DNA from 3 places in the Kitasatospora sp. NPDC057595 genome. Region 2 is predicted to be linked to each of the others. Evidence: predicted binding sites of a transcription regulator. Region 2 holds the regulator's gene; each other region holds the start of a gene.
What was found. The regulator HrcA, encoded in region 2, represses chaperone genes, less so after heat shock. The targets are predictions, from matches to a motif close to TTNGCACTCNGNNNNNCNGAGTGCNAA.
Positions count from the first base shown of each region.

Region 1 (7,452 bases), on a different contig from region 2:
CGCGGGGGCGGGTGCGCCGGTTCACCCGGCGGAAGTCGCGGGCCAGCGCACCGGGGCGGGCGAGTTCGACGAGGACGGTGACGCTGCCGAGGACGATGCCGGCGGCCAGCCAGCCGCCCATGACGTCGCTGGGCCAGTGGACGCCCAGGAAGACCCGGGAGGCGCCGATCCCCAGGACGGTCAGCGCGGCGATCGAGCAGGCGGTGATCCGGCCGGCCCGGCCCGCCCGGGGCCAGAGCAGGCCGACCAGGACGGCACAGGCGATCGCCGAGGCCATCGCGTGTCCGGAGGGGAGGGCCGGGCCGCCGGCGTGCGCGACCGGGTCGGAGAAGGTGGGGCGGTGGCGGCCGAGCGAGAGCTTCAGCACCCACTGGCCGCCCCAGCCGGCCAGGGTCTGGGCCGCGACCCAGCCGCCCAGCGTCCGGGCGCCGATCAGCCAGAGCCAGAGGGCGGCCGCGCCGAGCACCGAGCGCATGGTGACCGTTCCGCCGATGTCGGAGAACAGCTGGACCGAGGCGGTCCACGCGGTGTGATCGGCGGCGAAGCGGTGCAGGCGGTCGACCGGTTCGCGGTCGAGCCGGGAGAGCGGGCTCCAGCCGGTCTGCACCAGGGCCGCCAGGACGGCGAACAGCACGGCGCAGCAGACCGCGAGGGCCGCGTGCCGGAGCAGGTGGCGATCACGCGGGGTGATGGAAGGCGAGCTGTTGGTCAGGTGCATGGCTGACACCTTCCCAGCCGCCCATGCCGATCGTGCGCTGCGGCGATAGCGATTTGGCATCTTTTGTGCGGAGGACCTGCGTGCGCCGGGGCGTGGGTGCGTCCCGCGCGGGAACGCGCTCGCGGCCGGCGGGGTTGTGGGAAGGGAGGGCGTGCGCGGGGGTGCGCCGAGAGGCCCCGAGGAACGCGTCCGGTGGCCGGCCCGTCACCCTCGGTCCGCATCGCGGGTGAAATCGGGCAGCATACTGCATCGCCGGAAGAAGTCTGAGTGACTTGGGAATGTTGTCCGGATTCTGTTCGTTGGATCGTTACGTGTGAGGCCCGCGGGGCCCGCACTTCTTGCCCTCTCCGGGCAGGCAGCCAGACCGCGGCAACACCAGCAAAGGGAGCAAGCATGGCCACCCGTGCCGTCGTTCGCGACAGGGCCGACCGGACTCGCGCGGCCCGCCCGACCAACCTTGAGGCCGACCGTGACCTGGTCGGCATGTACCTCGACGAGATCGCCAGGACGCCCCTGCTCGATGCCGCCGAGGAGGTCGAGCTCTCCCTGCGGATCGAGGCCGGCGTGTACGCCCAGCACCTGCTGGACGAGGGCGGGCTTCCCGAGGGCGTGCGGCGCGAGGAGCTGGAGGCGATAGCCGAGGACGCCGAGCGCGCCAAGGACGTCTTCATCCGGTCCAACCTCCGTCTCGTGGTCGCGGTGGCGCGGCGCTACCCGCGCAGCGGCCTGCCGCTGCTCGACCTGATCCAGGAGGGCAACGCGGGCCTGGTCCGTGCGGTGGAGAAGTTCGACTACGCCAAGGGCTTCAAGTTCTCCACCTATGCGACGTGGTGGATCCGTCAGGCGATCACCCGGTCGATCGCGGACCAGTCGCGCACCATCCGGCTGCCCGTGCACCTGGTCGAGGAACTCGGCCGGATCCGCCGGGTGCAGCGGGAGAAGTCGAAGGAGCTGGGCCGGGAGGCCGAGCCCGCCGAGATCGCGGCCGAGCTGGACACCACCGAGGCCCGGATCAAGGACGTGCTGGACTGGGCGAGGGACCCGGTCAGCCTGAACATGTCGGTGGACGATGAGGGCGAGACCCAGTTCGGCGACCTCGTCGAGGACACCGGGGCGACGTCCCCGGAGGACGCCGTGATGGTCATGCTCCGCCGTGAGGAGCTGGACGGCCTGATCGGACGGCTGGACGACCGGACGGCCTCGATCATCCGGTCGCGGTACGGCATGGAGGACGGCCGCGAGCGCACCCTGACCGAGGTGGGCAAGCAGCACGGGCTGACCCGTGAGCGGATCCGCCAGATCGAGAAGCACGCCCTGGCCGAGCTGAAGAAGATCGCCGACCACGCGGGCTTCGAGGCGGCGTGACGCGGGGGCGTGGGACCCGGCGCGTGTCCCGGGGGTGACGACGGCCTGCGGGCCCGGTGCGGAAGCGGTCCGCACCGGGCCCGCCGTCGTGCCGGCCGCGTTCTAGGCTGGTGACGGCGGGGCCGGTGAGGGCGGGCGGGAACGTCGGCGGCGGAGGATCGGGAGCTGTGGAGGCGAAGGTGGCGGAAGAGCAGACGGCCGAGGAGCAGGCGGTCGACGGGCAGGCGGCCGAGAGGAAGACGGCCGGGCGGGCGGCGGCGAAGGCCCGGCTGGTCTTCGGCGACCCGCTGGAGCGGCAGTCCCGGGACGACACCGACACGGGCTGGGGCGACCGCCCCGGGGCGGGGGAGAGCGGTGGGCGGGGACTGGACTGGTACCTGAGCCAGCGCCCGCCGCACCACGGCGACTGACGGCCCCGCCCCCGCCGGGCCTCAGCCGGCCCGGGTGACCAGGGCGTCGCGGATCTGGGTGAGCAGTGCCACCTCCTTGACCTCGGCCTCGGTCTGGATCTCGGCCAGGGTCTTGCGCTTGGCGGTGAACCTGGTCATCGGCAGGATCAGGAAGAAGTAGACGACGGCCGCGGTGATCAGGAACTGGAGGGCCGCGCTCAGCACGCTGCCCCAGAGGATGAGGATGCCGGACGTGACCTCGCCGGTGGCGGACAGCTCGCAGGGTCCCTTGAGGCAGGAGCTGTAGGACGCGAGGTCCTTGGCTCCGAACGCACCGACGATCGGGTTGATCACGCCCTTGACGAAGGCGTTGACGATGTTGGTGAACGCCGCGCCGATGACCACGGCGACGGCCAGCTCGACGACGTTTCCGCGCAGCAGGAATTCCTTGAAGCCTTTCATGCCGCGTGAACGACGGAGTCGTACGGCGGTCACGGGTGCTTTTCTCCCCCCTCCGCCGGACAACCCGTTCGGCCCACCGGGGGCGGTGCTCCCGGTGCGGGCGGCCCCGCCAGGACCGGGCCGAGGGTGAGCACCGCCGCCGCCGCGAACAGCAGCACGGCCGGGACGGGCGCGCGGTAGCGCAGCACCTGCCGCAGTCGGCACCGCGGGCCCGCACGGCCGCCGATCGGCGGGAACGACGGCACCGGCTGCCGGGGCGGCACGCTCGGCGCGGGCAACGGCGGGATCGGCAGCGGGCGGGGGGACAGGACGGGCGAACCGGTGCGCACGGGCACCTCCGGGGTCGGTCACGGGTTCCGTTGACCGCCACTGTGGGCCGCAGGCGCCGCCGCCGGAAGCGGCTTTTCCCGGCCTGTGGAAAACCCGGGGCTGTGGACAAAAACCTTCACCCCGACGAGTGAACCGGCCGCCCCCCCGGAGACGACGGACGGCCCGCCGCGCCCGCCGGGAAGCGGGAACGGCGGGCCGTCCGGAACGCTGGTGCCGGTGCCCGGCCGAAGGTCAGCCGGCCGCCGGAGCGGGGCTCGCGGCGGGGGTCGACGGCTTCGACGAGGACGAGCCCGACGAGCCCGAGGAGCCCGACGAGGACGGGGCGGCCGACGTCGACGAGGAGGACGAGGACGAGCCCCCGCCCACCGAGCTGCTGGAGGACGAGCGGCTGTCGGTCCGGTAGAAGCCGGAGCCCTTGAAGACCACGCCCACCGCGGAGAAGACCTTGCGGAGCCGTCCCTGGCAGTCGGGGCAGGTGGTCAGCGGCTCGTCGGTGAACTTCTGCACCGCCTCCAGGCCGTTGCCGCACTCGGTGCACTGGTACTGGTACGTGGGCACTTGTCTTCCTCCTGGCACTCTCGCCTGATGAGTGCTAACGATGGTCAATGATGCGGCATTCCGGTGGATCAGTCCAGCGACTCGAATGTGAGATGAGCCGGGCCGCCGGTCCGATCCGGCCGTTCCGCTCAGCCCTCGGCCGCGCCCACCAGCCGGCCGCAGGTGCCCCGCTCCCCGGAGGCCGCGGCCACCGGGCCGCGCGCGGCCCGCGGAACCAGCAGCCCCCGCAGCGTCACCAGCGCGATCAGGCCCAGCCCGGCGCCGGCCACCGGCACCAGGAAGCCGATCGAGGGCCCGTGCGCGTCGATCAGCTGCCCGGCCGCCGTCGCGCCGGTCGCCAGGCCCAGGCCGATGGCACCGGTCAGCCAGGTGAAGGCCTCGGTCTTGGCGCCGTCCTCGACCAGCGTCTCGACCAGGGTGTAGCCGCTGATCAGGGTGGGCGCGATGGCCAGGCCGCAGACCAGTCCGGCGATCGAGAGCGCGACCAGGCCGGGCATCGCCCACAGGGTCGAGCAGCCCAGCACCAGCAGGCCGTAGCTGATGATCATCCGCTGCTGGACCGGGCGCCGCCAGGCGATCACGCCGTACAGCACGCCGGCCACCATCGAGCCACCGGCGAAGATGCCGTAGACGGTGCCGGCGGAGCCGTGCTGCTCGACCGAGTCGGCGAAGGCGTTCACCGAGACCTGCAGGCCGCCGAAGACGGTGCCCACGCCGAGGAAGGCCCCGGCCAGCAGCCGGACGCCGGGCGAGGCGAGCGCGGAGGCCTGCCGGACGCCCGGCTCGCGCACCACCCGGGCGGGCGCGGTGCGCCGCTGGGCGGCGAAGGCCAGGCCGCCGACCAGGGTCAGCGCGGCCTCGGCGACCAGCCCGGTCGCGGGGTTGACCGAGGTGGCGACGGCGGCGGCCAGGATCGGGCCGATCACGAAGGTGAACTCGTCGGTCACCGACTCGAAGGCGAAGGCGGTGCCCACCTTGGCGGCGGAGCCGGCCGAGGCGCCCTCGGCGGAGAAGGTGGCGATCCAGCGGGCGCGGACCATGGCGCCGATCTGCGGGACGCTCGCCCCGGCGGGGGCGGCGGCCAGGAAGAGGCTCCAGGCCGGCGCGTGCCCCAGCGCGAGCGCGATCAGTGTGCCGACCGAGACCGCGTGCACCAGGACGGCCGGGACCAGCACCGCGGCCTGGCCGTACCGGTCGGCGAGCCGGCCGGTCTGCGGGCCGATCAGCGCCTGGGCGACGGCGGCCACCGCCGCGACGGTGCTGGCGGTGCCGTACGAGCCGTGGGTGTCCTTGACCAGCAGCAGGATGCCCATGCTGAGCATCGCGTAGGGCAGCCGCGCGACGAACGCGGGGGCCAGGAAGGTCCAGGCGCCGGGCGTGCGCAGCAGCGCCCCGTAGCCCACGCGGGCGGGCGCGGCGGCGGGCGCGGCGGCCGCGGCCGCGGTCTCGGCGGTGGCGGTCTCCGCGGGAGCGGTGGCCAGGGCGTGCTGGGCGTCCTCGACGTCCTCGACCGTTCGGCGCGCCGTCACGGTCGGTCCTTCCTGCTGCCTGGTAGCGCGGCAGGGCATGGGGAGGCCCCGACGGCGCCGAGAGTCGTCCTCTCGCGCGTCGACCGGGGTAGATACCGGGCCGGTCCGGCGGTGGGCCGGGGCCGGGCCGCGGCCGCCGAGCGGTCGCGCCAACTCTGCTTCAGACAGATGTTGGGGATTCGGTGTATCAACCAAAGAAATTTACGCGCGTAGATGCGCGCTCACCCCGACCTTACCGGACGGACCCAAACTTGTCCCGTGACATCGGGGTGAACACTCGAACACCGGGCCGGGGCCTCGGTCGCCCGTCCGCCCGGTCGCCCGCCCGTTCAGCCACCCCGCCCGTTCAGCCAGCCGGCCAGCTTGCCGCCCTTGTCCACGGCCCGCAGCCGCCGCTCGGCCGCCTCGCCGACCTCGTCGGTGGTCACCACCAGCAGCTCGTCCCCGCCGCGCAGCACGGTCGCCCGGTCCGGCACGAAGCTGTTCCCCTCGCGCACCACCAGGGTGACCGCCGCACCGGCCGGCAACCGCAGCTCACTGACCTCCACGCCGGACATCTTGGAGTCCGGCGCCAGCGCGACCGACAGCAGGTGCCCGTGCAGCTTCTCCAGCGGCGCGGACTCGATGTCGAGGTCCTGGCCCATCGAGCCCTCGCCGATCCGCAGGGCCTTGGCGACCCAGGGCAGGGTCGGGCCCTGGAGCAGGGTGAAGACCACGACCAGGATGAAGACGATGTTGAAGACGTCCTGCGCCAGGGGTGCGCCGGAGACCAGCGGGATGGTGGCCAGCACGATGGGCACCGCGCCGCGCAGCCCGGCCCAGCTGAGCAGGGCCTGCTCGCGGGCCGGCAGTCCGAACGGCGTGAGGGTCAGCACCACCGAGAGCGGCCGGGCGAGGAAGACCAGCACCGCGCCGATCACCAGTGCGGGCACCACGGCCGAGCCCATCGACTCGGGGGCGCAGAGCAGGCCGAGCAGCACGAACATGCCGATCTGCCCGATCCAGGCCAGGCCGTCGGCGAAACCGCGTACGGCGGGACCGTGCGGCAGCTTCGCGTTGCCGAGGATCACCGCGCTGACGTAGACGGCGAGGAAGCCGGAGCCGTGCAGCAGCGCGCCGCCGGCGTAGGCGAGCACGGTGAGCGCCATCACGGCGATCGGGTAGAGGCCGGAGGACGGCAGTGCGACCCGCTTGACGCCGAACGCGCCCAGCTTGCCGACCGCGAGGCCGATGGCCAGGCCGACCGCCAGCTCGGCGGCGATCGTGCCCAGCAGCACGTACCACGAGTCGTGCGCGCCGACCGTGGCGAAGGAGACCACCAGGATGACCACGGGCGCGTCGTTGAAGCCGGACTCGGCCTCCAGCAGGCCGGTCAGCCGGCGGGGCAGCGGCACCGTCCGCAGTACCGAGAAGACGGCCGCGGCGTCGGTGGAGGAGACGATCGCGCCGAGCAGCAGCGAGGTCCGCCAGTCCAGGCCGACCAGGTAGTGCGCGCCGGCCGCGGTGACGGCGACGCTGATCCCCACGCCGACGGTGGCCAGCACCGTGGCCGCCGGCATCACCGGTCTGGCCTCGCGCCAGTTGGTCTTGAGGCCGCCCTCGGCCAGGATCACCACCAGCGCCGCGTAACCGAGCACCTGGGTGAGCTCGGCGTTGTTGAACGAGATGCCCAGGCCGTTCTGGCCGAGCGCCACGCCGATGCCGAGGTAGATCAGCAGGCTGGGCAGGCCCGATTTCGTGGACACCCGCACGGCGACCACCGCGACCAGCAGGATCACGGAGAACTCGAGGAGCAGCTGGTTCAGGTGGTCGACATTCACGCAGGGGCACCTCGGGCGTGGCGGCGGGCGGCGGACGGGGTACCGACAGGGGTGGCGGCGGAAGGCACCGACTTACTCCCCTTGCGGATCGTTACTCAGTCTAACATTTTGCCATATCTTTAAGTTCACTTGTCGACGGCGCCGTCACCTCCCGCTTCCGGCTCCGCTTCCGACCTCCCCCGATCCCACCGTGAGCGTCCCCCGTGCACGGCCGCCAGTCGGGGCGGCCTAATGTGGTCCCCTGTCACGGCTCCGTGCTCCTGACACGTCCGCCCGCCCCC
Region 1 covers NZ_JBHVGL010000001.1:375,874-383,325, forward strand. The annotation lists gene ACFU9E_RS01650 (phosphatase PAP2 family protein) at 1-718, opposite strand, end outside; gene ACFU9E_RS01655 (sigma-70 family RNA polymerase sigma factor) at 1,112-2,083, shown strand; gene ACFU9E_RS01660 (hypothetical protein) at 2,263-2,493, shown strand; gene mscL (large conductance mechanosensitive channel protein MscL) at 2,515-2,934, opposite strand; gene ACFU9E_RS01670 (hypothetical protein) at 2,964-3,263, opposite strand; gene ACFU9E_RS01675 (FmdB family zinc ribbon protein) at 3,496-3,822, opposite strand; gene ACFU9E_RS01680 (MFS transporter) at 3,951-5,225, opposite strand; gene ACFU9E_RS01685 (potassium/proton antiporter) at 5,681-7,171, opposite strand.
Region 1: the regulator HrcA is predicted to act here: its motif matches at 3,834-3,860, upstream of ACFU9E_RS01675 (FmdB family zinc ribbon protein).

Region 2 (7,452 bases):
GGCGATCCGCTCGCGCAGCGCGGCCGAGTGCGGCAGCGGCACCGGATCGGCGCCGCGCTCCATGCGCACACCCCGGTCGGCGAGCACGTGCAGCATCCGCAGGGTGCGCAGGGTGTTGGAGACGACCGCGGGCACGCCGCCGGAGGTCGCGGAGGGGCGGCGCGGCGGCTGGGCGGCGATCGGGTCGAGCCAGCCGAGGGCCTGGCGCTCGGTCAGGTCGGGGCGGGCGAGGATCTGGGCGAGGGCGAGGCCGAGCCGGTCGTCCTCCATGGCGTCCAGCACGTGGTCGGTGGGGGCGAGCAGCCGGGCGGCTGCCAGCTCCAGCAGCGGCGTCGGGTCGGCGAGCAGCCGGCCGCGGCCCAGGGCGGCCAGGTAGTCGGCGCCGTGCGCGACGGCGTGCAGCCAGCCGAGCTCCGGGTCCCAGCCGCGCAGATCGGTCTCGGCGACGTACCAGTGGGCGAAGGCGTCCTGCCAGGCCGGGCGGTGGGCGCCGAGGTCGGCGAGCTCGGCGAGCACCAGCGGGGCGAAGGTGCGGGCCTGGATCTCGGGGTCGGACAGCCGCTCGGCCATCTCGTCGCCGAGGGCCAGGCGCTGCTCCGGGGTGAGCAGGGGTGCCCAGCGGCACAGCTGCTCGTAGGCGAGGGTGTCGCGCACGTGCGGGTCGGCGGAGCGCAGGGCGGCGCTCACGGCGGCGAGGGTGTCGGGGGTCGGGGCGGCGGTTTCGAGCGCACTCCAGTCGATCATGGTCGGACCCTAGGCGAGCGGGGGAGCGGTGGCCACCGGATTTCCGGCCCGCGCGCCGGGCCCGCGCGCCGGGCCCGCGCGTCGACGTCCGCGCCCCGCGCCCCGGCGTCCGCGCCCCGCGCCCCGGCGTCCGCGCCCCCGCGCTCACAGTCCCGGCGCGCCCCAGACCGGGAACCAGCGGGTGAGGTCCTTCTCCAGCCGCAGGTCGTTGCCGAGCATCGCGTTGACCTCCAGCTCCAGCGGGCTGTCCCGCTTCTCCCCGCGGCCGGGCAGCGGCGCGAAGGGGTAGAAGGTACCGCGCTTGTACAGGTAGACCAGGGCCAGCGGCCGGCGCCCCGCGGCGTCGCGGAAACCGACCAGCGAGCAGAGCAGCTGCGGCCCGAAGCCGTTCGCCTCCAGCTCGCTGTTGACCGCGTGCAGGTCGTTGACCAGGTCGGGCAGCTCCTCGGCGGTGTGCCGGGCGAGCAGCCAGGAGTAGCCGTAGTCGTCCTTGGACGCCTCGACGGGGACGCCGCCGCGCTCGGTGTCGGCGTCCAGCAGCGCCCGGACCTGGCGTTCGACCTCGTCGAAGGCCCCGCCCTCGACCGAGGCGAAGCAGACCGAGCCGAGCCCGGTGGGCCGGAAGCCCGCCGCGGCCTCCAGGGTCAGCGCGGCGGACGGCACCCCGAACAGCTGGTCGAGGTCGGGTTTGACGGGCTTGGTGCGGCCGAACAGCGCGTCCAGGATTCCCACGGCGGTCCTTCCGGGGGGAGGGTCAACGGGTCAGCGGCCGAGCTGTGCGGAGATCTTCGCGAGCTGGGCCAGCCGCTGCTCCAGCGTCGGGTGGGTGGAGAACAGCTGGGTGGCGGCCTCGCGGGCGCTCAGCGCGGGGGCGAAGTAGAAGGCGTTGTAGGCCTGCGCCTGGCGCAGGTCCTTGGTCGGGATGGCGGCGATCTGGCCGGTCACCTTGGTGAGCGCCGAGGCCAGCGCGCTGGGCCGCCCGGTGAGCTGGGCGGCGGCCCGGTCGGCGGCCAGCTCCCGGTAGCGGGAGAGCATCCGGGTCAGCAGGAAGCTGATCGCGTAGACGGCGATCGACACCAGCGGGACGACCAGCGCGACGATCGCGGCGTTGGGGTCGTTGCTGTTGCGCCCGCCGCCCATGAAGCCGCCGTACATGGCGATCCTGGTCATCGCGCCGGCCAGGACGCCGAGGAAGCCGGCCACCGTCATCACGGCGACGTCCCGGTGGGCGACGTGCGACAGCTCGTGGGCGAGCACGCCCTCCAGTTCCTCCGGCTCCAGCCGGCGCAGCAGGCCGGTGGTGACGCAGACCACCGCGTTCTGCGGGTTGCGGCCGGTGGCGAAGGCGTTCGGCATGTCGTTGCGGGCGACGGCGACCCGCGGTTTGGGCATGTCGGCGAGCGCGCAGAGCCGGTCGACGGCGCCGTGCAGCTGCGGGTACTGCTCCGGGGTGACCGGATGGGCGCCCATGGCCCGTTCGGTGATCTTGTCGCTGAACCAGAACTGGGCGACGAACAGGCCGCCGGAGATCAGGACGATGATCGGCCAGGCACCGCGCAGCAGGGCGATGAGCAGCCCGGTGAAGCCGACGTACAGCAGTCCGATCAGGAACATCGTCCCCACCATCCGGCCGGTCAGGCCGCGGTCGGGGGCGAAACGGGTGTGCTGGCCCGAGGTCGACATCGCTGTTCCTCCGTTCGCCGTCCGCTTTCGATGCTGCCACCCGGGCGGGCCCGCGGCATCATCCGCGCGCCGCGGACTGCGGGCAGGATCACTCCGGCCGGGCCGTTCCTGCCGTCGGACCCGGGCCTTACACTGGCAGGTACGGATCTGGCACTCGGGTGTTCAGAGTGCCAAGGCCGGGGCCCCGCGGGGCCGGACCGGACAGCTCGAAATGCGGACACATGCCACAACGGCGTGTCACAACGGACAACGCGTGAAGACGGAGGTGCGTGCCCCATGGCCGGTGAGGTCCGCCAGCTCGACGACCGCAAGCTCGCGGTGCTTCGCGCGATCGTCCAGGACTACGTGGGGACGGAGGAGCCGGTCGGCTCCAAGGCCCTGGTGGACCGGCACAACCTCGGGGTCTCCCCGGCCACCGTCCGCAACGACATGGCGGCGCTGGAGGAGGAGGGGTACATCCACCAGCCGCACACCAGCGCCGGGCGGATCCCCACCGACAAGGGCTACCGGCTGTTCGTCGACAAGCTGGCCGAGGTCAAGCCGATGAGCGCGCCCGAGCGGCGGGCGATCCGGCACTTCCTGGACGGCGCGGTGGACCTCGACGACGTGGTCGCCCGCACGGTGCGGCTGCTGGCCCAGCTGACCCGCCAGGTCGCGGTGGTGCAGTACCCCTCGCTGAGCCGCTCCACGGTGCGGCACATCGAGCTGGTCGCGCTGGCCCCGGCCAAGGTGATGCTGGTGCTGATCACCAACACCGGCCGGGTCGAGCAGCGGCTGGTGGACTGCCCGGGCACGGTCGGCGAGACGCTGCTGGCGGATCTGCGGGCCCGGGTCAACGCGGGGGCCGCCGGCCAGCGCCTCCCGGACGTCCCCGGGCTGCTGGAAGGGCTGCCGGCGCTGTTCGAGGCGGCCGACCGGCCGACCGTGACGACCGTGCTGGCCACGCTCTTCGAGACGCTCGCCGAGCAGAGCGAGGAGCGGATCATGCTGGCCGGCACGGCCAACCTGACCCGTTTCGGCCATGACTTCCCGCTCACTATCCAGCCGGTGCTGGAGGCGCTGGAGGAGCAGGTCGTCCTGCTCCGCCTCCTGGGTGAGACCGCGGACGCCGGGATGACGGTCCGGATCGGCCGCGAGATCGCCTACGAGGGGCTGAATTCCACGTCGGTCGTCTCGGTCGGTTACGGTTCGGGCGACGAAAGCGTGGCCAAACTGGGTGTGATCGGTCCGACTCGGATGGACTATCCGGGCACAATGGGGGCGGTGCGAGCGGTGGCACGGTACGTGGGCCAGATCCTGGCCGAGTCGTAGGAACGGGCGCGCGTCATCCACATGACGCGTCCCGCAGTCGCAAGCACTCTTACAGGCGGAACAAGCGGAGCATTTGGTGGCCACGGACTACTACGCGGTACTCGGCGTCCGACGGGATGCGGGGCAGGACGAGATCAAGAAGGCGTTCCGGCGCCTGGCGCGCGAACTGCACCCGGACGTCAACCCGGACCCGAAGACGCAGGAGCGGTTCAAGGAGATCAACGCCGCCTACGAGGTGCTCTCCGACCCGCAGAAGCGCCAGGTCTACGACCTCGGCGGCGACCCGCTCTCGCCCAACGGCGGCGGCGGCGGGGCGGGCGGCTTCGGCGCGGGGGCGGCCGGCTTCGGCTTCTCCGACATCATGGACGCCTTCTTCGGCGCCGCCTCCGGCCAGCGCGGCCCGCGCTCGCGCACCCGGCGCGGCCAGGACGCCATGATCCGCCTGGAGATCACCCTGGAGGAGGCCGCCTTCGGCACCACCAAGGAACTCCAGGTCGACACCGCCGTCACCTGTACCACCTGCAGCGGCGAGGGCGCGGCCCCCGGCACCTCCGCGCAGACCTGTGACATGTGCCGCGGCAAGGGCGAGGTCTCCCAGGTCACCCGGTCCTTCCTGGGCCAGGTCATGACCTCCCGGCCCTGCCCGCAGTGCCAGGGCTTCGGCACCGTCGTGCCGACCCCGTGCCCGGAGTGCGCCGGCGACGGCCGGGTCCGCGCCCGCCGCACCCTGACCGTCAAGATCCCCGCCGGTGTCGACAACGGCACCCGGATCCAGCTGGCCGGCGAGGGCGAGGTCGGCCCCGGCGGCGGCCCGGCCGGCGACCTGTACGTCGAGATCGCCGAGACCACCCACGCGGTGTTCCAGCGGCGCGGCGACGACCTGCACTGCACCGTCACCATCCCGATGACGGCGGCCGCGCTCGGCACCCAGGTGCCGCTGCAGACGCTGGACGGGGTGGAGGAGGTCGACATCCGGCCCGGCACCCAGTCCGGCCAGTCCATCCCGCTGCACGGCCGGGGCATCACCCACCTGCGCGGCGGCGGCCGGGGCGACCTGATAGTGCACGTCGAGGTGCAGACGCCCACCAAGCTCGACGCCGAGCAGGAGGACCTGCTGCGCCGTCTGGCGGTGCTGCGCGGCGAGGAGCGGCCGTCCGGCCAGTTCGCGCCCGGGCAGCAGGGGCTGTTCTCCCGGCTGAAGGACGCCTTCAACGGCCGGTAGCCGTCCCGCGCGGGGGTGCCGAGGCTTCCTCGGCACCCCTTTGGCGTCCCCGTTCCCGTTCCCACCCCGGAGGTTCCCCGCATGACCGCGCCCGTGTTCGTCGTCGACACCGAGCGGATCGCCGCCGCCGCGCCCGGCGCGCCGGTGCGGCTGGACGGGCCGGAGGGCCGGCACGCGGCCGCCGTGAAGCGGCTGGAGCCGGGCGAGGCGGTCACCCTGGCGGACGGCCTGGGCCTGGGCGTGGACGGCACCGTCGCGGCGGTGCACGGCAAGGACGCGGTCGACGTGACGGTGACGGCCGTGCGCCGCGAGCCGGAGCCGGCGCCGCGGATCGTGGTCGTCCAGGCGCTGCCCAAGGGCGACCGGGGCGAGCTGGCCGTGGAGACCATGACCGAGGTCGGCGTGGACGTGGTGATCCCCTGGGCGGCCTCGCGCTGCATCACCCAGTGGAAGGGCGAGCGCGGCGCCAAGGCGCTCGCCAAGTGGCGGGCCACCGCGCGGGAGGCCGGCAAGCAGTCGCGCCGGCTGCGCTTCCCCGAGGTCCGCGAGCTGATGACCACCCGGCAGCTGGCCCCGGTGCTGGCCGGCGCCGCCTTCGCGGCCGTGCTGCACGAGGAGGGCGCCGAGCCGCTGGCCGGGGCCGCGCTGCCGGACGGCGGGGACCTGGTGCTGGTGGTCGGCCCGGAGGGCGGGGTCTCCCCGGAGGAGCTGGCGGCCTTCGCCGAGCACGGCGCGAGGCCGTACCGGCTCGGCCCCTCGGTGCTGCGCACCTCCACCGCGGGGGTGGCGGCCGGCGCGCTGCTGCTGGGCCGCACCGGCCGCTGGTCCTAGCCGGTCCCGGGGGAGCGTCCCCCGTGGGGGTTCGCGGTCGGTAAAGTCCGGGCGGGCGACGCGGCCGGGTGCCTAGGGTGACGGGTGTGAGCGAACCCGAGAGCACTCCCGTGGGCGCCTATCTGCGCCATCCGCACCTGCACGGCGACCTGATCACCTTCGTGGCCGAGAACGACGTGTGGCTCGCCCCGCTGGACGGCGGCCGGGCCTGGCGGCTGACGGCCGATCACGTCCCGGTCCGCCGCCCCCGGTTCTCCCCGGACGGCCGGTACGTCGCCTTCACCTCGACCCGGGACGGCGCCCCCGAGGTGCACCTCGCGCCCGTGGACGGCGGCCCGTCCCGCCGGCTCACCCACTGGGGCGACCCGCAGACCCAGCTGCGCGGCTGGACGGCGGACGGCCGGCCGATCGCCACCACCGCCGCCGGGCAGGCCTCGCTGCGCCGCACCTGGGCGCACGCCGTGCCGCTGGACGGCGGCGAGCCGGTGCGGCTGCCGTACGGCCCGGTCGGCGGGCTGGCCTTCGAGCCGGGTGGTGACCGGACGCTGCTGGTCTCGGCGTTCGGCGTGGAGCCGGCCTGGTGGAAGCGGTACCGGGGCGGGCGGGCCGGCAAGCTGTGGATCGGCACCGAGCGCTTCGAGCGGGTCCACGAGGAGCTGGACGGCAACATCGAGTCGCCGCTGTGGGTCGGGGAGCGCATCGCGTTCCTCTCCGACCACGAGGGCGTCGGCGCGCCGTACTCCAGCCTCCCGGACGGCTCCGACCTGCGCCGCCACGGCGGCTCCCCGGAGGGCTTCTACGCCCGCGACGCCGCCACCGACGGCGCCCGGGTGGTCTGGCACGCCGCCGGCGAGCTGTGGCTGCTGGACGACCTGGCGGGTGCCGAGCCGCGCCGCCTCGACGTCCGGCCGGCCGGACCGCGCGCCGGCCGCCGCCCCCGCCCGGTGTCCGCCGCGTACTGGCTGGAGGGCGCCGCCCCGGACCGCACCGGCCGGGCGGGCGCGGTGGTGGTGCGCGGCACCGTGCACTGGCTGGCCCACCGGGAGGGTCCGGCCCGGGTGCTGGACGAGACGCCGGGCGTGCGCGGGCGGCTGGCCCGGGTGGTGCCGGGCGCGGCGGGCGAGGACGCCGGGCAGGGCGTGGTCTGGGTGACCGACGCCGGGGGCGAGGACGCGATCGAGTACGCGCCCGAGGTGCTCGGCGCCGAGCGCCGCCGGCTGGCCGCCGGGGAGCTGGGGCGGGTCCGCGCGCTGGTGGTCTCGCCGGACGGCAAGCAGCTGGCGGTCGGCGCGCACGACGGCCGGGTGCTGCTGGTCTCGCTGGCCGACGGCTCCGTGCACGAGCTGGCGCACAGCACCGACGGCGAGGTCGGCGGGCTGGCGTTCAGCCCGGACTCGGCCTGGCTGGCCTGGTCGCAGCCGACCCTCGGGCCGTGGTCGCTGCGTCAGATCGTGCTGGCCAACCTGGCCACCCGGACGGTCTCCGAGGCGACCCCGCAGCGGTTCGTCGACTACTCGCCGGCCTTCACCGCGGACGGCCGGCACCTGGCCTTCCTGTCGGTGCGCAACTTCGACCCGGTGTACGACTCGCACGTCTTCGACCTGTCGTTCCCCAACGGCTGCCGTCCGTACCTGATCACGCTGGCCGCCGACACGCCGTCC
Region 2 covers NZ_JBHVGL010000025.1:87,089-94,540, reverse strand. The annotation lists gene ACFU9E_RS30190 (DUF2785 domain-containing protein) at 1-744, opposite strand, end outside; gene ACFU9E_RS30185 (hypothetical protein) at 889-1,476, opposite strand; gene htpX (zinc metalloprotease HtpX) at 1,507-2,427, opposite strand; gene hrcA (heat-inducible transcriptional repressor HrcA) at 2,704-3,738, shown strand; gene dnaJ (molecular chaperone DnaJ) at 3,815-4,960, shown strand; gene ACFU9E_RS30165 (16S rRNA (uracil(1498)-N(3))-methyltransferase) at 5,042-5,791, shown strand; partial or broken gene ACFU9E_RS30160 (S41 family peptidase) at 5,878-7,452, shown strand, end outside.

Region 3 (7,452 bases), on a different contig from region 2:
ACGCTGTCCCGGCCGGTGAGCCCGGCCACCACGTCGCGGCGCGCGGCCTGGACCGCGGGCACCACGGCGGCCAGCAGCGCGGTGATCACCCCCACGGCGGCGATGGCCAGCAGGTCGAGCGGCGCGATCGCGAAGTGTCCGAAGCGGCTGCCGCCGGCCTCCTCGGCCCAGGTCCGCAGCACGGCGACCAGGCCGACGCCCGCGACCAGGCCGGCGGCCGCCCCGACCGTCCCGAGCACCAGCCCGGAGCCGAGCACGACCGCGCGGACGTGGCCGCGGCCGCCGCCCGCGGCGCCGATCAGGGCGAGCTGCCGGCGCGCGCGCCGGGCGCCCACCGCGAAGGCCGGGCCGGCCAGCAGGGCGACCTCCAGCAGCGCCATCCCGGCCACCGTGGCCAGCACCACGACCCGCTTGTCCGCGTCCGGGAGCCTGAACAGATCGGGGTCGTAGGTGACGGCGGATGCGGGCGGCGGGTCGAGCGCCACGGCGCGCGAGGTCACCGTGAAGCCGTACCGGTTGAGCTTCCGGACGGCGGGCCAGTCCAGGGCGGCGCCGCCGGGCATCCGCACCAGCCAGCGCTCGGGGCGGGCCTCCTCCGCCCCGGCCGCGGTCAGCCCGGAGGAGGCGCCCGCGGCGGGCGGGGCCGCGGCGGCCAGCGGGGCGGTCAGCGCACCGGGCCGGGCCACCAGCTCGACCTTGTCGAGGTCCCCCGGGTACTCGACCACGCCGGTCAGCTTGAACGGCGCCGTGTCGAGGCCCTTGACCGTGGTGGAGTCACCGATCCGCAGTCCGGCCTCGGCGAGGAAGGCGCGGGTGACGGCCGCCTCGTGCGGCGCGCTCGGCGCCCTCCCCTCGACCAGGTCCAGCCGGCCCTGCCAGATCCGGTCGGTCAGGTCCGCCTCGGAGGTCGAGGTGGTGAACAGGCCCTCCCGGGTGGAGGTGCTGACCGCCGGCCCGGGAGTGGCCGGCAGCAGCAGCGCGCCCGCGGGCAGCAGCCCGGCGACCAGGCCGGTGGGGGAACCCGCCGCGGCGGCGGCCGCCACCGAGGCCGGATCGGTCCGGTCCTCCTGCAGCACCTGCACGCCGTCCTCGGCGAACGGCCCCTGGTCGACCGAGCGGCCCGGCCGGTGGGCGGTGATCAGGGCGTCCGCCCCGCCCATCAGCCGTTCGACCCGCTCGCCGGGGGTGAGCTGTCCACTGCGGTGGACGACGTCGGCACCGGCGACGCCGAGGACCGGAAGCGCGACCATGGCGGCCACCAGGACGCTGCGGCCCTTGGCGCGCAGGGCGTCGCGGCGGGCGATCCGCAGGGCGACGCGCAGGGCGGAGAGCTTCATCACCGGCCGCCGTTCCCGCCGGCGGGCAGCAGCCGCGCGGCCTGCCGTCCACCGGTCTCCTCGACCACCAGGCCGTCGCGCAGGACGACCACCCGGTCGGCCCAGACGGCGTGCCGGGCGTCGTGGGTGACCATCATGGCGGCGGCGCCCGCGTCGCAGCGCGCCCGCAGCACGCCCAGCACCGCCTCGCCGGTGGCGGAGTCGAGGGCGCCGGTGGGCTCGTCGGCCAGCACCAGCCGGCGGTCGCCGACCAGGGCGCGGGCGATGGCGACGCGCTGCTGCTGCCCGCCGGACAGCTGCTCGGGGAAGCGGTCGGCCAGCTCGGCGATGCCCAGCTCGCCCAGTGCGGCCCGGGCCTCGCCGCGGGCGGCCCGTCCGGGGACACCGTCCAGCTCCCGGGGCAGTGCGATGTTCTCGGCGGCGGTCAGCGCCGGGACGAGGTTGTAGTCCTGGAAGACGTAGCCGACCGAGCGGCGCCGGACGGCGGCCAGGCCGCTCCGGCTCAGCGCGCCGAGCTCGACGCCCTCGACCAGCACCTGTCCGCGGCTGGGCCGGTCCAGGCCGCCGGCCAGGGCGAGCAGGGTGGACTTTCCGGAGCCGGACGGCCCCATCACGGCGACGAACTCGCCCGGGCGGACGGCCAGGTCGACGCCGCGCAGCGCCCGCACCTCGGCCGCGCCCGCGCCGTGCACCCGGGTGACCGCGCGCAGTTCCAGGACGGGCCGGGTCGGATCTGGCTGGGACATGGGGCTCCCCCTCTCGGCCGTGGAGCTCTCGGCCGCAAAGATTCAGATGGACTGTATAAGTCGGTAGACTACATATGCCGTCCATCGGTTCCACCCGGCACGAAAAAGCCGCCGCCGCGCCCGGAGGCGCGACGGCGGCGAGGTGACGGACGGGGCTACGCCAGCTCCCCCACCGCCGCCACCACGGCACCGCGCTTGCCGCACACCCAGTGCGGGTCCGGCCCCAGCTCCGGCTCCACGCCCAGCGCGTGCGGGTCCCCGTCCGCCGCGCAGTCCGCGCAGAGCGGCCAGCGGCCGTGGGTCTCCAGCAGCGCGTCCTGGACGTCCTGGGCGACCAGGCCCAGCACGAACTCCGTGCCGTCCGGCCACTGCTCCAGCCACCACCGGCGGTGCGCCACGGCCTTCTCCACCAGCGACACCACGGCGGCGTCGGCGGCGTCCCGCGCGGTCAGGTCGGCCAGGATCAGCGCCCGCGCGGTGTGCAGCGCCGTCTCGATGTCGTCTGTCGTAGCCATCCGTCCAGTCTCCCAGGAAGGTCCGGGAACGCCGCACGGGCGGCTCCCCGAGGGGAACCGCCCGTGCGAGCGAGGAACCGTCCGATCCGTGCGGATCAGAAGTCCATGTCACCGCCCGGCATGCCGCCGCCGGCGGCCGCGGCGGCCTTCTCCGGCTTGTCGGCGATGACGGCCTCGGTGGTGAGGAAGAGCGCCGCGATGGAGGCGGCGTTCTGCAGCGCGGAGCGGGTGACCTTGGCCGGGTCGATGATGCCCTCGGCGACCAGGTCGACGTACTCGTTGGTGGCGGCGTTCAGGCCGTGACCGGCGGGGAGGTTGCGCACCTTCTCCACCACGACGCCACCCTCCAGGCCGGCGTTGGTCGCGATCTGCTTGATCGGGGCCTCCAGCGCGACCTTGACGATGTTGGCACCGGTGGCCTCGTCGCCGTCCAGCTCCAGCTTGTCGAAGGCGACACCGGCCTGCAGCAGGGCGACGCCACCACCGGCGACGATGCCCTCCTCGACGGCGGCCTTGGCGTTGCGGACGGCGTCCTCGATGCGGTGCTTGCGCTCCTTGAGCTCCACCTCGGTGGCCGCGCCGGCCTTGATGACGGCCACGCCGCCGGCCAGCTTGGCGAGGCGCTCCTGGAGCTTCTCGCGGTCGTAGTCCGAGTCGCTGTTCTCGATCTCGGCGCGGATCTGGTTCACCCGGCCCGCGACCTGCTCGCTGTCGCCGCCACCGTCGACGATGGTGGTCTCGTCCTTGGTGATGACCACCTTGCGGGCGGTGCCCAGCAGGTCGACGCCCGCGTTCTCCAGCTTCAGGCCGACCTCCTCGGAGATCACGGTGCCGCCGGTGAGGATGGCGATGTCCTGGAGCATGGCCTTGCGGCGGTCGCCGAAGCCCGGGGCCTTGACGGCGACGGACTTGAAGGTGCCGCGGATCTTGTTCACGACCAGGGTCGACAGGGCCTCGCCCTCGACGTCCTCGGCGATGATGACGAGCGGCTTGCCGCTCTGCATGACCTTCTCCAGCAGCGGCAGCAGGTCCTTGACCGAGCCGATCTTGGAGTTGGCGATCAGGATGTACGGGTCCTCGAACGAGGTCTCCATACGCTCCAGGTCGGTGGCGAAGTACGCCGAGATGTAGCCCTTGTCGAAGCGCATGCCCTCGGTGAGCTCCAGCTCCAGACCGAAGGTGTTGCTCTCCTCGACGGTGATAACGCCTTCCTTGCCGACCTTGTCCATGGCCTCGGCGATCAGCTCGCCGATCTGGGTGTCGGCGGCGGAGATGGAGGCGGTGGAGGCGATCTGCTCCTTGGTCTCCACGTCCTTGGCCTGGGCCAGCAGCTGGTCGGAGACGGCCGCGACGGCCTTCTCGATGCCGCGCTTCAGGGCCATCGGGTTGGCGCCGGCGGCGACGTTGCGCAGACCCTCGCGGACGAGCGCCTGGGCCAGCACGGTGGCGGTGGTGGTGCCGTCACCCGCGACGTCGTCGGTCTTCTTGGCGACCTCCTTGACGAGCTCCGCACCGATCTTCTCGTACGGGTCCTCGAGCTCGATCTCCTTGGCGATGGAGACACCGTCGTTGGTGATGGTGGGGGCGCCCCACTTCTTCTCCAGAACGACGTTGCGACCCTTGGGGCCGAGCGTGACCTTCACGGCGTCGGCGAGCTGGTTCATGCCACGCTCAAGGCCGCGGCGAGCTTCCTCATCAAAGGCGATGATCTTGGCCATCTGAAGTGGTCCTCCGGGACACGGTCGACTGCTCGGACCAAGGGGTGCCCGCGACGGACGGCCCTGGTGTGCGGGGGTCCATTCCCCTACCGCTCCCGGGGGCCTCACCGACCCGGTCCGCTTATCACTCTCAAGCTCTGAGTGCTAACGCCAATGATTAGCACTCTGGGTGGGCGAGTGCAAGCCCAATCGACGATCCGCGAGCCGCGCGGACATGACGGCGGGCCCGTGCGACATGCGTCGCACGGGCCCGCCGTGAAGCAAGAGGTGCACCAGCCGATGGGCCGAGCCGAACTCCTGGGTGTCGGAAAGGTCAGACCGCCGCGCGGACCATGTCCGCCTGCGGGCCCTTCTGCCCCTGAGAGATCTCGAACTCGACCCGCTGGCCCTCCTCAAGGGTGCGGTAGCCGTCCATCTGGATCGCGCTGTAGTGGACGAAGACGTCCGCACCACCGTCGACCGCGATGAAGCCGTAGCCCTTCTCCGCGTTGAACCACTTGACGGTGCCCTGAGCCATTCCGAACTCCCCTAGTGCTGTGCTGGCCCTTCACGCCCCCGCAGGTCTGCGGGCGCGGGTCTGGTTGGCTGCCGGCCCGGGGAACCCCCCCTGGGCGCGGCCGTGCACGCCGCGATCCTCCCGATGTCGCCGAACGGCATCCGGCGAACGGGCGATTGCGTCGACCGCGGCTGAATGTATCCGGATCGACGCCCTCTGCAACAGGCCCAATGTCGGGGAATTCACCCGGCATCATGGGGGACAGGACGGACATAAACACCAGGAAAGCCGCATTTCCCGCCGGACATAGCGGACGTATTACCAGAAATCCCGGTCAGAATTCTGACACCGGCCTGACATGTTTCCCGGGCCCCGGACCCCGGCACCGGCCCCACTGGGCGGACACCGGCGGTGGTGGCGATGCGGTGGATTCGTTCCCGGATGAGCGGAAGGGCGGCCTCTGTTCCCGGTCGAGCGACACTTTACTCCGACCGGCACCGAAAATATTCCCGCCAAAATACGCGCGGCTGTCCGCGGCACGGAATTCCGTGCCGCGGACAGCCGGAGACGGTGCGCCCGCCCCGGAGGGAACGGGCGCGCGCGGGATCAGCCGCCGGCGACCGCCGGGATGATCGAGATGTTCGCGCCGTCCTTGATCTCCGTCGCCAGGCCCTCGGCGAAGCGCACGTCGTCGTCGTTCACGTAGACGTTGACGAAGCGGCGCAGCTTGCCGGTGTCGTCCAGGATGCGCGCGGCGATCCCGGCGTGGTTCTTCTCCAGGTCGGCGATGACCTCGCCCAGCGTGCCGCCCTCGGCGGGCACCTCGCTGGCGCCGCCGGTGTAGGTGCGCAGGATGGTCGGGATGCGGACGTTGGCGCTCATGGGGGTCTCCTCGTTGCGGGCGCGCGGGCGGGGCTGGGGGCGGGACGGGTGGGACGTGGGTGGCGCGAGGGTCAGGCGGTCGCCAGGCCGGCGTCCCGGAAGGACTCCAGGTTCGGCCGGATCACGGCGGTCATCCCGGCCTCGGAGACGGCGTCGAGGGTCTTCAGGCCGTCACCGGTGTTGATCGCGACGGTCTCCTTCGACGGGTCCAGCTGCCCGGTCTCGACCAGCTTCTTGAGCACGCCGATGGTCACGCCGCCCGCGGTCTCCGCGAAGATGCCCTCGGTGCGGGCCAGCAGCCGGATCGCGGCCACGACCTCCTCGTCCGTCACGTCCTCCACCGCGCCGCCGGTGCGCCGGGCGATGTCCAGCACGTACGGGCCGTCGGCCGGGTTGCCGATCGCCAGCGACTTGGCGATGGTGTCCGGCTTGACCGGCCGGATCACGTCGTGGCCGGCCTTGAACGCGGCCGAGACCGGCGAGCAGCCCGCCGCCTGGGCGCCGAAGATCCGGTACGGCCGGTCCTCGACCAGGCCGAGCTTGATCAGCTCCTGCAGACCCTTGTCGATCTTGGTGAGCTGCGAGCCCGAGGCGATCGGGATCACGATCTGCTCCGGCAGCCGCCAGCCGAGCTGCTCGCAGATCTCGTAGGCGAGCGTCTTGGAGCCCTCGCCGTAGTACGGCCGCAGGTTAACGTTGACGAAGCCCCAGCCCTCGCCGGCCGGGTCGCCGATCAGCTCCGAGCAGAACCGGTTCACGTCGTCGTAGTTGCCCTCGATGCCGACCAGCTCGCCGCCGTACACCCCGGCCATCACGACCTTGCCCTGCTCCAGGTCGTGCGGGATGAACACGCAGGACCGGAAGCCCGCCCGGGCCGCCGCCGCGCCCACCGCGCCGGCCAGGTTGCCGGTCGAGGAGCAGGAGAGCGTGGTGTAGCCGAACGCGCGGGCCGCCTCGATCGCGCAGGCCACCACGCGGTCCTTGAAGGAGTGGGTCGGGTTGCCGGAGTCGTCCTTGACGTGCAGCTGGGCGGTGAAGCCGAGCTCGCGGCCCAGGTTGTCGGCCTTCACCAGCGGGGTCCAGCCCGGGTTCAGGTTCGGCTTGCCCGCGACGTCCGCGGGCACCGGCAGCAGCGGCGCGTAGCGCCAGATCGACGCGGGACCGGCCTCGATCCGCTTGCGCAGCTCCTCGGCGCCCTCGCTGCCGAAGTCGTAGGCGATCTCCAGCGGGCCGAAGCACTCCAGGCACGCGAAGCTGGGACCGAGCGGGAACTTGGTGCCGCACTCCCGACAGGACAGCTGGGCGGCGGGGCCGAGGTCAACGGTGACGGGTACGGCGGTGTCGATAGCCATGGTGGCGAGGCCTCTCTCCTCATCTTCCCCGTGACGCGGTCGCGCCCGGGCCGGAATTGGCACCTGTCCCGCCGGGGCTCGAAGCCGACCGTGCGAGAAGGTTGCCGGGACGTCAACGGGCCGTTCCCTCAGTCCCTCTGGATGAGCTCTGTGAAGTTGTGGTCCTGCTCAGCGGTGACCCCGGCGTGCGAAGGTCCGACCGCTGTACGAAGACTGTATCCGAAGGCGTCAACCCCGAACGGCACCGTCCGCCACGCGAGATGCCCCGTCCCACCAGGCCCCGTACCCGACCCCCGCACCCGACCCCGCCGAGGAGCGCACCGTGCCCGCCGAACCGACCCCCGAGCTCCTCCCCGAGACGGCGTCCTGGCTGCGCCGGCGCTCGTGGAGCGCGGCCGACCGCCCG
Region 3 covers NZ_JBHVGL010000002.1:83,262-90,713, reverse strand. The annotation lists gene ACFU9E_RS03795 (FtsX-like permease family protein) at 1-1,337, opposite strand, end outside; gene ACFU9E_RS03790 (ABC transporter ATP-binding protein) at 1,337-2,083, opposite strand; gene ACFU9E_RS03785 (hypothetical protein) at 2,239-2,598, opposite strand; gene groL (chaperonin GroEL) at 2,694-4,316, opposite strand; gene ACFU9E_RS03775 (cold-shock protein) at 4,630-4,833, opposite strand; gene ACFU9E_RS03770 (MoaD/ThiS family protein) at 5,419-5,694, opposite strand; gene thrC (threonine synthase) at 5,766-7,046, opposite strand; SAM riboswitch class I at 7,063-7,194, opposite strand; gene ACFU9E_RS03760 (glucosyl-3-phosphoglycerate synthase) at 7,369-7,452, shown strand, end outside.
Region 3: the regulator HrcA is predicted to act here: its motif matches at 4,474-4,500, upstream of groL (chaperonin GroEL).